Regions from separate parts of the Rhodoferax sp. LS1R11 genome, predicted to be linked through region 1. Evidence: predicted binding sites of a transcription regulator. Region 1 holds the regulator's gene; the other holds the start of a gene.
The links. The regulator NrdR, encoded in region 1, represses ribonucleotide reductase genes. The targets are predictions, from matches to a motif close to CACNANATNTNGTG.
Positions count from the first base shown of each region.

Region 1 (3,378 bases):
ACCCATAGTTCCGGCAACGCCGGTCAAACCAGAAGAAACCCTTGAACGCGGAACTGAAGGCCATACTGAAAAAGTTGCGGCTGTCTTCAGTTCCTGAAATTTGGCAGCAATCGCGTATCGAGCCACCTTGCTCAGTTAAACTCGAACGGCACGCGACTGGCGATAGGCGCCCAAGCTTTCAGGGCTTGGGACGCTGAAGTGGGGACACCACGGGGAAGCGTGCCGCATTCCTATCTAGGTCAATGTGATTAGCCGTTCGCCTGGGCAGCCCTGGTTTCATTTTTTAATGATCCACAGGCCCAATGTCTTTGAGGACTGCCATGTACGACCGTCATATTCTTATCGAACAAACCGATCCCGAGATTTTCGCAGCCATTCAAGCCGAAAACGCCCGCCAAGAACACCATATTGAACTGATTGCAAGCGAAAACTACGCCTCGCCTGCCGTGATGGCAGCCCAAGGCACACAGCTGACCAACAAATACGCAGAAGGCTATCCAGGAAAGCGCTACTACGGCGGCTGCGAGTTTGTCGATGTGGCTGAACAGCTTGCAATTGATCGCGTCAAACAACTGTTTGGCGCCGACGCAGCCAATGTCCAGCCGCATTGCGGTGCGTCGGCCAATGAAGCCGTGTTCCTGGCGTTTTTGAAGCCTGGCGACACGATCATGGGCATGAGCCTGGCCGAAGGCGGTCATCTGACTCACGGCATGGCCCTGAACATGAGCGGCAAATGGTTCAATGTTGTCAGCTACGGCCTCAACGACAAGGAAGAGATTGACTACGAAGCCATGGAACGCAAGGCCCATGAAACAAAACCAAAACTGATCATTGCAGGCGCATCAGCCTACAGCCTGCGCATCGACTTTGAACGATTCGCCAAAGTTGCCAAAGATGTTGGCGCGATCTTCATGGTGGATATGGCTCACTATGCCGGACTGATTGCCGCAGGCGTGTACCCCAATCCCGTGCCGTACGCTGACGTTGTAACCTCAACTACCCACAAAAGCCTGCGCGGCCCCCGTGGCGGCATTATTTTGATGAAGTCGCAGCATGAAAAAGCGATCAACAGCGCCATTTTCCCAGGCTTGCAAGGCGGACCGCTCATGCACGTGATTGCGGCGAAAGCCGTTGCATTCAAGGAAGCCCTTGCCCCTGAATTCAAACTGTACCAGCAACAAGTGCTAAAAAATGCACAGATCGTGGCAGATACATTGACCGGCCGCGGGCTGCGCATCATCAGCGGCCGCACAGAAAGCCACGTTATGTTGGTGGACCTGCGTGCCAAAGGCATTACGGGAAAAGAAGCCGAAGCCGTGTTGGGTGCAGCCCACATGACGATCAACAAGAATGCCATTCCCAATGACCCTGAAAAACCAATGGTTACCAGCGGTGTGAGAATTGGTACGCCAGCCATGACGACCCGCGGCTTCAAGGACGAGGAAGCCCGTGTGACAGCCAACTTGATAGCCGACGTACTGGACAATCCGAGGGATGCTGCCAATATCGAAGCAGTGCGCGCCAAAGTTAACGCCTTGACAGCACGCTTCCCGGTATACCGCTAAGACTTGATTGATGAAGTGCCCGTTTTGCAGTCATTCCGAAACTCAGGTTGTAGAGACCCGGATTTCTGAAGACGGGGACTCCATCCGTCGCCGGCGTCAGTGCGCTTCGTGTGAAAAGCGCTTTACCACCTATGAGCGACCGGACGTCGCTTTCCCGGCCATCGTCAAAAAAGATGGCCGCCGAATTGAATATGAACGCGCCAAACTCATCGCCTCCATGAAGCTGGCGCTGCGCAAACGCCCCGTCAGCACCGAGCAGGTAGACAGTGCCATCGAACGCATCGAAGAAAAGCTGCTGAGTCTTGGGGTCCGGGAGCTGCCTTCCGCCCGCATTGGCGAACTGGTCATGCGAGAACTCAAGAAACTGGACAAAGTGGCTTATGTGCGCTTTGCCAGCGTCTATCGAAGTTTTGAAGATATTGATGAATTCAAGACTTTGGTGGATGAGGTGAGACGGTAGACGCTCTCGTTTTCAACCAGCGTTGCCAATCAAGCGGCCAAAGGGTCGTATTGAGCAGACTAGCGGTTGCTTCTGCATGGCTTGACGGACTGACTTGAATTTAAGATTGGCTCATGCGATCTACCAAGTCAATTTTAGCCAGTAAAACGCATTTTTACCTCGCGAGGCGCCAGACAAAAGCAGCTTATGGGTTCTCGCTTATTGAGGTTCTGGTTTCGATTGTTGTGTTGTCGTTTGGTCTGCTGGGCATGGTGGGCATGCAGGCCGCGTCTTTGCAGGCCAACAGAGACGCGCGTCTCCAATCGTCAGCTGCGGTGCTTGCGCGCGAGCTCGCAGAGATGATTCGTGGCAACAAAAATATCGGCATTCTGCCAACTGCAACAAATCCTTATATTGGCTCATTTGTCACGCCCTTAACACCAGCAACCTCTTCTTATTGTCTGAGCGTAGCAAGCACGACAGCGGCTTGTGCAAATCCAACCGAGATTGCCAGAGCCGAAATGACGGAGTGGCTTGCCAGGGTTGACGCAGAGCTACCGGGTGCACGGGTCGACATTTGTTTTGACCAAGCGCCATTTGACGCCAATGGCCTCCCACGCTGGGCATGTTCAGCTGGCACAAGCGGCGTGATTGTGGTAAAAATTGGTTGGACTCGCGGCTCAACAAACCGTTCTCAAACAGGAAGTGCAGCGCTGGAGCGGGCAACAATACCATCCATCATTTTTCCCGTCACAGCAGGGAATGCAGCATGAGATCACGTGATTTAGCGCTCTCCCAAGCTCGCTCACTGAACATCTGTAAACGGTATTTGGCAAGAAACACTCAGTACGGTTTGACCTTGGTTGAATTGCTGGTGGCCTTGGTTATCAGTTTGCTCATCGCATTGGCTGCTATTTCTGCACTTACTGTCTCCCGGCAGGGCTTCAACACGGTGGATGCATCATCACAACTTCGCGACAACGGCCGATTTGTCAACGATCTCCTTCAGCGACTTGGCGTGCAAAGCGGCTTCAAAGACCGCATTCACGCAGCGACACAGCCAACCTTGAATCTGACGGGTGCCCCTGTTAACCCACTGCCTAATATATTTGGGTTCAATAACGCACTTTTCGCCAGCAGCCAAATTACGGCCACTCCTCGAACGGGTGGAGTGACCGGATTCGGCAGCGATGTATTGATATTGCGTTACCAAACAGTAGAAACGTTCCCAGGCTCAGTCAAGGCCGATGGATCAATGATCGATTGCGCGGGCAACGCGTCATTGATACCACCTGTAGATCGCAACGACAGAAATATAAGTGTCATCCATGTGGACATGAGTGGAGGTGAACCGTCTCTGATGTGCAGCGTAAT
Region 1 covers NZ_JBWMAW010000001.1:288,201-291,578, reverse strand. The annotation lists gene AC097N_RS01400 (transglycosylase SLT domain-containing protein) at 1-97, shown strand, start outside; ZMP/ZTP riboswitch at 143-273, shown strand; gene glyA (serine hydroxymethyltransferase) at 321-1,565, shown strand; gene nrdR (transcriptional regulator NrdR) at 1,576-2,025, shown strand; gene pilV (type IV pilus modification protein PilV) at 2,139-2,777, shown strand; gene AC097N_RS01380 (PilW family protein) at 2,774-3,378, shown strand, end outside.

Region 2 (3,378 bases), on a different contig from region 1:
AACTGTTGCGCGCCATTCAGGAAAGGCGCATTCGCCCGATCGGGGCAACGCAGGAGGAGCCGGTCGATGTCCGGATCATCAGCGCCACCCACAAGAACCTCGCCGCCGAAGTGGCTGCCGGCCGCTTTCGCCAGGACTTGTATTACCGGTTGAACGTGATTGAAGTGCTCATCCCGCCGCTGCGTGAGCGACGCGAAGACCTGCCAGCCTTGTGCAAGGCGCTGCTGCGCCGGATCGCCCAGGAATCAGGCATACCGATTCCCACCTTGTCGTCATCGGCACTTGAGCGCATCCTGAGTGACCCGCTGACCGGCAATGTGCGTGAACTGGAGAATCTGTTGCACCGGGCGGTCGCCCTGTGTGACGACGATGAGCTCCAGATTGAGCCTGCCGCACCTCAGCCCGAAGTGCCCCCACCCGCTGTCGTGATCACTCAAGTCGCCTCGGTCACAGAACCGCCCCCCCTCCATGACGAGCCAGTCACCATACCGAGCGATTTGCAGAGCCATCTGGACAGCCAGGAGCGCGAAATACTGATTCAGGCGCTGCGGGAAAGCGGCTTCAACCGCACGGCGGCGGCCACCCGGCTGGGCATCAGCCTGCGCCAGATACGCTACCGGATTGCCAGACTCAATATTGACGGCCCCCAAACCAGCGAGTCGTCCGATGAACCCGCCTGACCAGACCCTGCCCCTACCGCTTTGGATCGACGGCTGGTACCAGTTTTCGGGACGCATTGTCTCCCCGAACTTCGGCCCGCGACCGCCGCAGACGAAGGTTGACCTGCTTGTTCTTCACTCCATCAGCCTGCCACCCGGTCGATACGGTGGTGACGAAGTTCAGCGCCTCTTCACCAACCAACTCGTCTGGGACGGACACCCTTACTTTCAGAGCATTCGCGGCATGGAGGTGTCGGCCCACTTTTATATCCGGCGCAATGGCGATCTCCTGCAGTTCGTCAGTTGCAATGAGCGCGCCTGGCACGCCGGGCAATCCAGCTACCGCGGGCGCAGCAACTGCAATGACCATTCCATTGGCATTGAACTTGAAGGACTGGAAGGCGACCTGTTTGAGGCAGCGCAGTATGAAACACTGGCAAGCTTGTGTGCGGCCATCGTCGCGCAGTACCCCATTGCCCACATCGCAGGCCATGAACACCTGGCACCAGGCCGCAAAGCCGACCCCGGCTGCGGTTTTGACTGGCCATTGATGCAACAAAGTCTGGGTCTGGCGTCTCGGTACTTTCCCGATGGTGTTTTGTCAAAAAACGTCATCTGAAAATAATTTCTCACGCCAGCCAGGCAGCAACCTGGGAGTTTTTCCTGCCGGAAAAATCACTGAAACTCAGGCAACATGCGGCTCTCAACGGGAAAAGCCTTGGAAAGCCTTGTATTTGCTGGGTGCCGGAAATTTTTCCTTGATTTTTCAGGGGTTCCAGACCGATTCGAACGGTCCCCGCGCAGCCCCAGGTGAACAGCGTCTTTCAATCGCTTGGGATTGCTTGCAGCGCTTTCCAGATAGAATTCCAAGATCCAAACGAAACACTACCTGTAGTGGCTTGTAATCACTCAAGACCCCATATATAGTGTGTTCTGCCTGTGAGGCTGGGTCACCATCCAGCGGCTCCCCAAGGAGCCGCGGAGCCCCCCAAATCAACACCACATTCAGCTAAAGACGAGGAATCTAATGCAAACCGCCTTGAACACACAAGAAGCCGTACCGACCGGTGTTCTCACTCAATTCAGCCCCGATGGCGCCACCATCACCGCGCCTCAATCACTGAGCCACTACCAAATCCTTCGCCGCAACGGTGCGGTGGTGCCCTTTGAGCCCAACAAGATAGCCGTGGCGATGATGAAGGCATTTCTCGCGGTGCATGGCACACAGGGCGCGGCCTCTGCCAGTGTTCGTGAAACCGTTGATGTGTTGACGCAGGGTGTGATCCGGGCCTTGATGCGTTCGCGTCCCGGTGGCGGCACATTCCACATCGAAGACGTACAGGATCAGGTTGAACTCGGCCTGATGCGTGGCGGCCATCATGAAGTGGCACGCGCCTACGTGTTGTACCGTGAAAAACACAATCAGGAACGCGCCAAAAAGATCGTGCAGGAGACGCCCAAGGCGCCAGCGCTGCATGCCTTGGACAACGGTCAGCGTGTTGTTCTGGATCTGGACCGCCTGAACGGGCTGATTCGGTCCGCCTGCGCCGGTCTGGGCGCCGATGTGAAGCCTGAGCCCATCATGGCTGAGACGATGCGTAACCTGTACGACGGCGTCCCCATGGACGAGGTCTACAAAGCCTCCGTTTTGGCAGCACGCACGCTGATTGAAAAAGACCCTGACTACACCTACGCCACCGCACGCCTGCTGTTTCACACCATTGCCAAGGAAGCCCTGGGCAAGGATGTGGTGCAGGCCGACATGGCGCAAGCCTATGTGGACTACTTCCCCGGCTTCATCCAGAAGGGCGTCGACAACGAACTGCTGGATGCCAAACTGCTTAAATTTGACTTGCCACGTCTAAGCGCAGCGCTCAAGGCAGACCGGGACCTGAAGTTTGACTACCTCGGCCTGCAAACCCTGTATGACCGCTATTTCCTGCACATTGGCAAAACCCGTATTGAATTGCCCCAGGCATTTTTCATGCGCGTGGCGATGGGCCTGTCCCTCGAAGAGGCTGACCGCGAAGCCCGCGCCATCGAGTTCTACGAGGTGCTGTCCTCATTCGACTTCATGTCCAGCACACCGACGCTGTTCAACAGCGGAACGTTGCGCTCGCAGCTCTCCAGCTGCTACCTCACTACCGTTCCAGACGATCTGGATGGCATTTATGAGTCCATCAAGGAGAACGCACTGCTTTCCAAATTTGCGGGCGGACTGGGCAATGACTGGACGCGTGTGCGGGCCTTGGGCTCCCATATCAAGGGCACCAATGGCGAGTCGCAAGGCGTGGTTCCCTTCCTGAAGGTGGTCAACGACACGGCTGTAGCAGTCAACCAGGGCGGCAAGCGCAAAGGAGCAGTCTGCACCTACCTCGAAACCTGGCACCTCGACATTGAAGAGTTCCTGGAGCTGCGTAAAAATACCGGTGATGACCGCCGCCGCACCCATGACATGAACACCGCGAACTGGATTCCTGACCTTTTCATGCGTCGCGTCATGGAAAAAGGCCAGTGGACCCTGTTCTCCCCCAACAACGTGCCCGACCTGCACGACAAGTTTGGTGCCGATTTCGAAAAAGCCTATGTGGCTTACGAAGAAAAGGCAGCCCGCGGCGAGATCAGGCCAGCACGCACCCTGCAGGCGGCTGATCTGTGGCGAAAAATGCTCACCATGCTGTTTGAAACCGGTCACCCCTGGATCACATTCAAAGACGCC
Region 2 covers NZ_JBWMAW010000005.1:73,872-77,249, forward strand. The annotation lists gene AC097N_RS08380 (sigma-54-dependent transcriptional regulator) at 1-680, shown strand, start outside; gene ampD (1,6-anhydro-N-acetylmuramyl-L-alanine amidase AmpD) at 667-1,278, shown strand; gene AC097N_RS08390 (ribonucleoside-diphosphate reductase subunit alpha) at 1,687-3,378, shown strand, end outside.
Region 2: AC097N_RS08390 (ribonucleoside-diphosphate reductase subunit alpha) is a predicted target of NrdR. The motif match lies at 1,575-1,588, and genes of this name have one in related genera.